One region of the Streptomyces sp. NPDC001709 genome, then DNA from elsewhere that is predicted to be linked to it. Evidence: riboswitches for the same ligand, from Rfam matches in the RefSeq annotation. Region 1 holds a riboswitch; the other holds the start of a gene.
What was found. Region 1 has a riboswitch for S-adenosylmethionine ahead of thrC (threonine synthase). Riboswitches for the same ligand answer to the same signal wherever they lie in the genome.
Positions count from the first base shown of each region.

Region 2: it holds a riboswitch for S-adenosylmethionine, as region 1 does, so the genes downstream of both, ACWC0C_RS20670 (aminotransferase class V-fold PLP-dependent enzyme) here and thrC (threonine synthase) in region 1, are expected to answer to the same signal.

Region 1 covers NZ_JBSFGB010000001.1:145,949-149,893, forward strand. Annotated here, with positions in the region: gene ACWC0C_RS00795 (glucosyl-3-phosphoglycerate synthase) at 20-964, opposite strand; SAM riboswitch class I at 1,126-1,268, shown strand; gene thrC (threonine synthase) at 1,286-2,569, shown strand; gene ACWC0C_RS00805 (MoaD/ThiS family protein) at 2,566-2,841, shown strand; gene ACWC0C_RS00810 (cold-shock protein) at 3,273-3,479, shown strand; gene groL (chaperonin GroEL) at 3,806-3,945, shown strand, end outside.
Region 2 covers NZ_JBSFGB010000013.1:147,806-151,750, forward strand. Annotated here, with positions in the region: gene trpD (anthranilate phosphoribosyltransferase) at 1-1,023, shown strand, start outside; SAM riboswitch class IV at 1,109-1,225, shown strand; gene ACWC0C_RS20670 (aminotransferase class V-fold PLP-dependent enzyme) at 1,409-2,770, shown strand; gene ACWC0C_RS20675 (Lrp/AsnC family transcriptional regulator) at 2,881-3,162, opposite strand; gene ACWC0C_RS20680 (rhomboid family intramembrane serine protease) at 3,159-3,902, opposite strand.

The sequences.
Region 1 (3,945 bases):
CCCGCGGCCGTATACGAACTCAAGCCACCCGGCGTTCGGCGTACTCCGCGATCTCCAGCATCGGTGGCCGTTCCTCGGTGTCCACCGAGTACGTGCGTGGCTCGAAACCGTCCTCGCCGCGTTCGAACTGGGTGAGGGAGGGGCGGACGAGGTGCCCGCGGGCCAGCCGGAGCTGGGCCGTGCGGTAGATGGCGGCGGCCATCCGGCCGAGGGCCTGCCCGTCCTGGTGCCGGTGCTTGCGCACGCCCACGTCCACCTGGGCCAGCGCATCCAGCCCCACCAGGTGCAGGGCGTCCACCAGCATGCCCAGCTCGACGCCGTAGCCGACGGGGAAGGGGAGCTGTTCCAGCAGGCTGCGCCGGGCCGCGTACTCCCCGCCGAGCGGCTGGACGAATCCCGCGAGCTGCGGCCAGTGCATGTTCAGCAGCGGGCGGGCCATCAGTTCGGTGACCCGGCCGCCCTGACCGGCGGCCCCGGCGAGCGGACGGTCGTACATCGCCTTGACCAGGTCCACGCCCGGCTCGGTGAGCAGCGGGCCCACGATCCCGGAGACGAAGTCGGAGGAGAACTCCCTCAGGTCGGCGTCGATGAAACAGAGGATGTCCCCGGTGGTGACCAGGAGGGAGCGCCAGAGCACCTCACCCTTTCCGGGGACCGCCGGGAGGCGCGGCAGGATCTCGTCCCGGTGAACCACCCGCGCGCCCGCGGCGGCGGCGATCGCGGAGGTGCGGTCGGTGGAGCCGGAGTCGACGACGACGATCTCGTCGACGAGCGGGACCTGCTCCACGAGGTCGTGACGGATGACCGCGACGATGTCGCCGACCGTCTCCTCCTCGTTGAGCGCGGGCAGCACGACGCTGACCGTCTGGCCGGTGCGCTGCTTGGCGGACAGGATCCGGTGGAGCGGGCGATCGGTCACGGACCAGGAGCGGGTGGCCAGCCAGCGCTCGACTTCTTCCAGCACGGTCTGCGACTCCTCACTGTTCGTGATCGCACGGGCTGCACCGTGTGATCCATCTCGCGGTTCGGACGACTATCTCAACTGTCCTGGCCTTCGGTTACAGTCTTGAACAACGCCGATGACCATCGCATGTCGAGGGTCAACGTGCGCACACAACCGCATACCGCTCATCCAGAGGGGCAGAGGGACACGGCCCGATGAAGCCCCGGCAACCCTCCAGTCGGTACTCGTCTTCGCAGCGAGGCTCCCGGCTAGGGAAGGTGCCAAATCCGTCTCACGGCGAGATGCGTCGTGAGGAAGATGAGGAGAAAGGGCCTCGCCTCCATGGCTGTGCAGACAGTTGCAAGCACCTCCACTCCCACCGTCGACCTCGGTCCCGCCGCGGCCCTGAGCTGTCGCGAGTGCGGTCACCGCGTCCCGCTCGGCCCGGTCTTCGCCTGCGAGGAGTGTTTCGGCCCGCTGGAGATCGCCTACGACTTCTCCGCCTACGACACCGAGGAGCTGCGCCGCCGCATCGAGGCCGGCCCGGCGAACATCTGGCGGTACGCCCCGCTGCTGCCCGTCCCGGCCGACGTGGCCGACAAGCCGAACCTGAACCCGGGCTGGACCCACCTCGTCAGGGCCGACAACCTGGCCCGTGAACTCGGCGTCACCGGCGGCCTGTTCATCAAGGACGACTCCGGAAACCCGACGCACTCCTTCAAGGACCGCGTCGTCGCCCAGGCCCTGGAGGCCGCCCGCGCCTTCGGCTTCACCACCCTGTCCTGCTCCTCCACCGGCAACCTCGCCGGTGCCGTCGGCGCCGCCGCGGCCCGCGCCGGCTTCCGCTCCTGCGTGTTCATCCCGCACGACCTGGAGCAGGGCAAGGTCGTCATGGCTGCGGTGTACGGCGGCGAGCTCGTCGGCATCGAGGGCAACTACGACGACGTGAACCGCTTCTGTTCCGAGCTGATCGGCGACCCGGCCGGCGAGGGCTGGGGCTTCGTCAACGTCAACCTGCGGCCGTACTACGCGGAGGGCTCCAAGACCCTCGCGTACGAGATCTGCGAGCAGCTCGGCTGGCGGCTGCCGGACCAGATCGTGGTGCCGATCGCCTCCGGCTCCCAGCTCACGAAGATCGACAAGGGTCTGCAGGAGCTGATCAAGCTGGGTCTGGTCGAGGACAAGCCGTACAAGATCTTCGGCGCGCAGGCCGAGGGCTGCTCGCCGGTGTCCACCGCCTTCAAGGCCGGGCACGACGTCGTACGCCCGCAGAAGCCGAACACCATCGCCAAGTCCCTCGCCATCGGCAACCCGGCCGACGGGCCGTACGTCCTGGACATCGCGCGCCGCACCGGTGGTGCCGTGGAGGACGTGACGGACGAGGAAGTGGTCGACGCCATCAGGCTGCTCGCCCGTACCGAGGGCATCTTCGCGGAGACGGCGGGCGGTGTGACGGTCGGCGTCACGCGCAAGCTGGTCGAGGCCGGTGTGCTGGACCCGACGAAGACCACGGTCGTCCTCAACACGGGTGACGGCCTGAAGACGCTGGACGCGGTGGCCGACACGGGGCTCACCGCCACCATCCGCCCGACCCTGGACTCCTTCCGAGAGGCTGGCCTCGCATGAGCGTGACCGTTCGCATCCCCACCATCCTGCGCACCTACACCGGTGGCCAGGCCGAGGTCAGTGCCCAGGGCGCGACCCTCGCCGAGGTCATCGCCGACCTGGAGAAGAACCACACCGGGATCGCCGCCCGCGTCCTGGACGACCAGGGCAAGCTGCGCCGGTTCGTGAATGTCTACGTCAATGACGACGACGTCCGCTTCGAGCAGGGCCTGGAGACCGCCACCCCGGACGGCGCAGGTGTCTCCATCATTCCGGCGGTCGCCGGCGGCTGATCGTTACCTTAGGTAACTGCGGTTACTGATTGTTCATTGAATTGCCCCCTCCGTAAGAGAAGCGGAGGGGGCAATTCTGCGTGATTGAGCGCGGTACAGTTGGGGAACCTGGTCGCGGTCTTCGGGTCGCGAGCCCTGGATTCATGCCGCAACACTCGATAAGAAGCAGCCAAACTGCGCGGGTTTTATGCGGCTTTTGTGGCGTTTGCGGGGCCCGACTTGCCCGGAATTCAGACGAATTCTCGCCACATTCCGGACCGTTCCCGTCCAGAATTCTCGTCCGATTGACCTGTTGCAGACGGCAGTTGGACAGATACATTCAGCCGCGGTCGACGCGTTCCGGCGCACGCCCCCGTCCGATGGGGGGTGAGGTCTGACCCGGATCCGCGAAGTGTGGATCTGTGCAAGGGCCAGTAATAGGGGAGTTAGGCATGGCTCAGGGCACCGTCAAGTGGTTCAACGCGGAGAAGGGGTACGGCTTCATCGCGGTCGACGGTGGTGCGGATGTTTTCGTCCACTACAGCGCGATCCAGATGGACGGTTACCGCACCCTGGAAGAGGGGCAGCGGGTCGACTTCGAGATCTCGCAGGGCCAGAAGGGCCCGCAGGCGGACATGGTCCGGCTGGCGACCAGCTGAAGCACGCGTCGACTGACAGCGACGTTCTTCTGTTCATCTTCGAAGGGCCCGTACCTCCTGGGGTACGGGCCCTTCGTCGTGCCCGCCGCCCCCTGTTCGCGCGCGGCTGAGCGCCCCCACCGGCATGCCCGAGGCGCTTGCACTCGAGGGTGCCGAGTGCTAATCATTGGCGTTAGCACTCTGAAGGTGAGAGTGACAAAGAAGGACCGGGTCGGTGAGGCCCGCAGGCCAAGTGGGGCAAGGAACCACGAGGCCGGCGAGCCGTCCGTCGCGGGCGCGGGCGCGGTCCGAAGGAATCACCCCCAGTCCTGGAGGGACCACTTCACATGGCCAAGATCATCGCGTTCGACGAGGAGGCGCGGCGCGGCCTCGAGCGCGGCATGAACCAGCTCGCGGACGCCGTCAAGGTGACGCTCGGCCCCAAGGGCCGCAACGTCGTCCTCGAGAAGAAGTGGGGCGCCCCCAC
Region 2 (3,945 bases), on a different contig from region 1:
CGCTCCTGGCCCGCCCTGCTGAACGGCCTGCTGAACGGCCAGGACCTGTCCGCCGACGACACCGCGTGGGCGATGGACCTGATCATGCGCGGCGAGGCGACCGACGCGCAGATCGCCGGATTCATGGTGGCGCTGCGGGCCAAGGGCGAGACCGTCGAGGAGATCACCGGGCTCGTCCGCACGATGTACGAGCACGCCAACGTGATCGAGGTGCCCGGCCCGGCCGTCGACATCGTCGGCACCGGCGGCGACGGCGCCAAGACGGTGAACATCTCCACGATGTCGTCGATCGTCGTGGCGGGCACGGGCACCAAGGTCGTCAAGCACGGCAACCGCGCCGCGTCCTCCGCCTCGGGCTCCTCCGACGTCCTGGAGAAGCTCGGGATCAATCTGAACCTGACCCCGCAGCGGGTCGCCGAGGTCGCCGAAGAGGCCGGCATCACCATCTGCTTCGCGGTGAGGTTCCACCCGTCCCTGCGCCATGTCGCCCCGGCGCGCGGCCAGTTGGGCATCCGGACCACCTTCAACGTGCTCGGCCCGCTGACCAACCCGGCCAAGGTGCGCTCCCAGGCCGTCGGCGTGGCCGACCCCCGGATGGCGCCCATCGTGGCCGGCGTCCTCGCCGAGCGGGGCAACTCCTCGCTGGTCTTCCGCGGCGACGACGGCCTGGACGAGCTGACGACGACAGCCACCTCCCGGGTGTGGGTGGTCCGGGACGGCAAGGTAACGGAGGAGACCTTCGACCCGCGGGACGTCGGCATCGACCTCGTCCCGGTGGAGGCGCTGCGCGGCGCCGACGCGGCGTACAACGCGGACGTGGCGCGCCGCCTGCTGGACGGCGAACAGGGCGCGGTGCGGGACGCCGTGCTGCTGAACTCCGCGGCGGCACTGGTCGCTCTCACGCCGACCGACGCCCCGCTCGCCGACCAGCTCAGGGCCGGCATGGTGAGGGCCGCCGAGTCCATCGACTCGGGTGCGGCCAAGCGGACGCTGGAGCGCTGGGTGGCCGCCACCAACCGCTGACACCGGCACGGTGTGACGCGAGGCGCAGTCCAGATGGCGGACTGCGCCTTGCGCGTCGAAGATCGTATGGCAGGATACTGAACCAGGTCATGAGCGACAGTCATTCGGCCCCGGCCGGCTGTCCGGCAACCCTCCGTCCGTGGCGGGGTGCCCCGGGTGAAGACCAGGTCGTAGGCAGCGAGGTCTACGGCAAGCGCGGACCCCTCGCGCGCTTCTGACTGAGCGCGGGACCAGGGGTCCTGGTCGTCGAGGGAGCCTTCCGTGAGCAAGCGAATGCGATAGGGCCGCAGAGCCCCGCCTCCGCATCCCCCTTTTTTCCTTCACCCGCGTTCGAGCGCTCTCTGCTCACGCGGTGAATGACACCTGCTTTCACGGGAGTTGAGCCATGTCCGTCTCCACTGTTGCCGCCGACCAGTCCGTTTGTGCCCCGCTGCCCGTTCTGGGGCGGGATGTCACCGTCCCGCTCGTCACCGGCGGCGAGGTCACCTACGCCGCCCTCGACTACGCGGCCAGCGCCCCAGCCCTGCAGCGCGTCTGGGACGACGTGGCCGCCTACGCGCCGTACTACGGCAGCGTCCACCGCGGCGCCGGCTACCTCTCCCAGCTCTCCACCGACCTGTTCGAGAACGCCCGGAAGACGGTCGTCGAGTTCCTGGACTGCCGCCCCGACGACCAGCTGATCTTCACCCGCTCGACCACGGACTCCCTGAACCTCCTGGCCCGCACGCTCCCCGCCGACTGCCAGGTCTTCGTCTTCGAGACCGAGCACCACGCCTCCCTGCTGCCCTGGCAGGACGCGAAGGTCACCTACCTCAACGCCCCGCGCACCCCGCAGCAGGCCGTCACGACCCTGGAGCGGGCCCTCGCCGACCGCGACCCCCACGGTCCGGCCCTGGTGTGCGTCACCGGCGCCTCCAACGTCACCGGCGAGCTGTGGCCGGTGCGCGAACTGGCGGCGGCGGCGCACGCGCACGGTGCCCGGATCGTCCTGGACGCCGCCCAGCTGGCCCCCCACCACCCCGTGTCCGTCCGTGACCTGGACGTCGACTGGGTCGCCTTCTCGGGCCACAAGCTGTACGCGCCCTTCGGCTCCGGTGTCCTGGCCGGCCGCGCCGACTGGCTGCGCGCGGCCGAGCCGTACCTCGCGGGCGGCGGCGCCAGCCGCAAGGTGACCCGGCGTCAGGACGGCGGCGTGGACGTGGAGTGGCACGAGAGCGCCGCGCGGCATGAAGCGGGGTCGCCCAATGTGATCGGTGCCTACTCCATCGCGTCGGCCTGCAAGGCGCTCACCGAGGCCGGCTGGGAGACGCTGGTCGGGCGCGAGCAGTACCTGATCGACCGGGTCCGGGCCGGCCTGGCCGAGGTCCCGCAGGTGAAGGTGCTCTCCCTCTTCGGCGACGACGCCCCGCGCGTCGGCGTCATCTCCTTCGTCGTCGAGGGCTGGAACAGCTCCCACTTCGCCGCGGCGCTCTCCGCCGAGTACGGCATCGGAGTCCGCGACGGCCTCTTCTGCGCCCACCCCCTGGTCCGCACCCTCCTGGGCACCGATCCCCAGTCGCAGGGCGAATGCGGCGCCCCGGAGGCCGCGCCGGGCGAGAAGTCCCTGAACGCGATCAGGGTGAGCTTCGGCGCGGGCACCCCCGACGAGCACGTCGAGCGCTTCGTCACCGCGGTGAGGGAACTGGTGACCGAGGGTGCCAAGTGGTCGTACAGGACGGAGGAAGGCCGCTGCGTCCCGGCGGTGTGATCAGCGCCCCGAAGGGGCGCGGGGAACTGCGCGACAAGCCACAACGAACCCGCGCCCGCCGGCGTACCGCACCCGGCAGACGAGAAGGCGACCGGCGCCCCCCGGTCCGCCTAGTTGTCGAGGCCGATCGAGAAGGCCGCCTCAAGATCGTGCCGCGAGTACGTCCGGAACGCCACGTGCGTGTCCGTACCCTCCACACCGGGGATCTTGCTGATCCGCCCGGGGATGACATCGGCGAGATCATCGTGCTGCCGCACCCGGACCATCGCGATCAAGTCATACGTACCGGTGACGGAGAAGACCTCGCTCACCGACTCCAGCGAAGCGATCTGCTCCGCGATCTCGGGGATCCGGTCCACGCTGGTCTTGATGAGGACGATCGCGGTGATCACGGCTGGTTCTCTCCCTCGGGTGCCGGAGCTGGGGCGGACTTCACTCTAGTCGCACGGCCGTAGCGGACCCACGCGTAGCCGAAGCCGAGCCCGAAGCCGACGAGGTGGGCCAGGTACGCCACCCCGGGGCCGCCCGAGCTCTGCCGCGCCGCCGCCCACTGCAGTGCCGCCCAGAACGGCAGCACGACCCACGCCGGGAACCGCACCGGCAGGAAGAACAGGAACGGCAGAAGACTGGTCACGCGGGCGCGTGGGAACAGGTAGAGGAACGCTCCGAGGACCGCCGAGATCGCCCCGGAGGCGCCGACCAGCGACTGCGTGGAGGTGGCATTGGCGGCCGCGTAGCCCAGCAGTGCCAGATAGCCGCAGCCGACGTAGAAGAGGGTGAACTCCACCCGGCCCATCCGTTCCTCGGTCATCGCGCCGAAGACGAAGAGGAAGAGCATGTTGCCGAGCAGATGCACCCAGCTGCCGTGCACGAACAGGGCCGTGGCGGGAGTGAGGGCCTCGCGCACCGGTCCGGCGAACAGCTCGGCCGGGACCACGCCCCAGCGCCGGAAGTACGCCCGCTGCGCGGCGAGCAGGGCGTCCCCGGAGCCGTATCCGGGCGTGAGCCCCGAGGCCGGGCCCAGCACGAAGAGCAGACAGCACAGGGCGAGGAGGCCGTACGTCACGGGTGCGGATGCGCTCCGGACCGCTCTGAGGGCCCTGCCGGTCGCCGTGCTCCACTCGCTGATCATGAACACAGAGCATGACGTAACGGGACGCAAGCTCACAGACCGC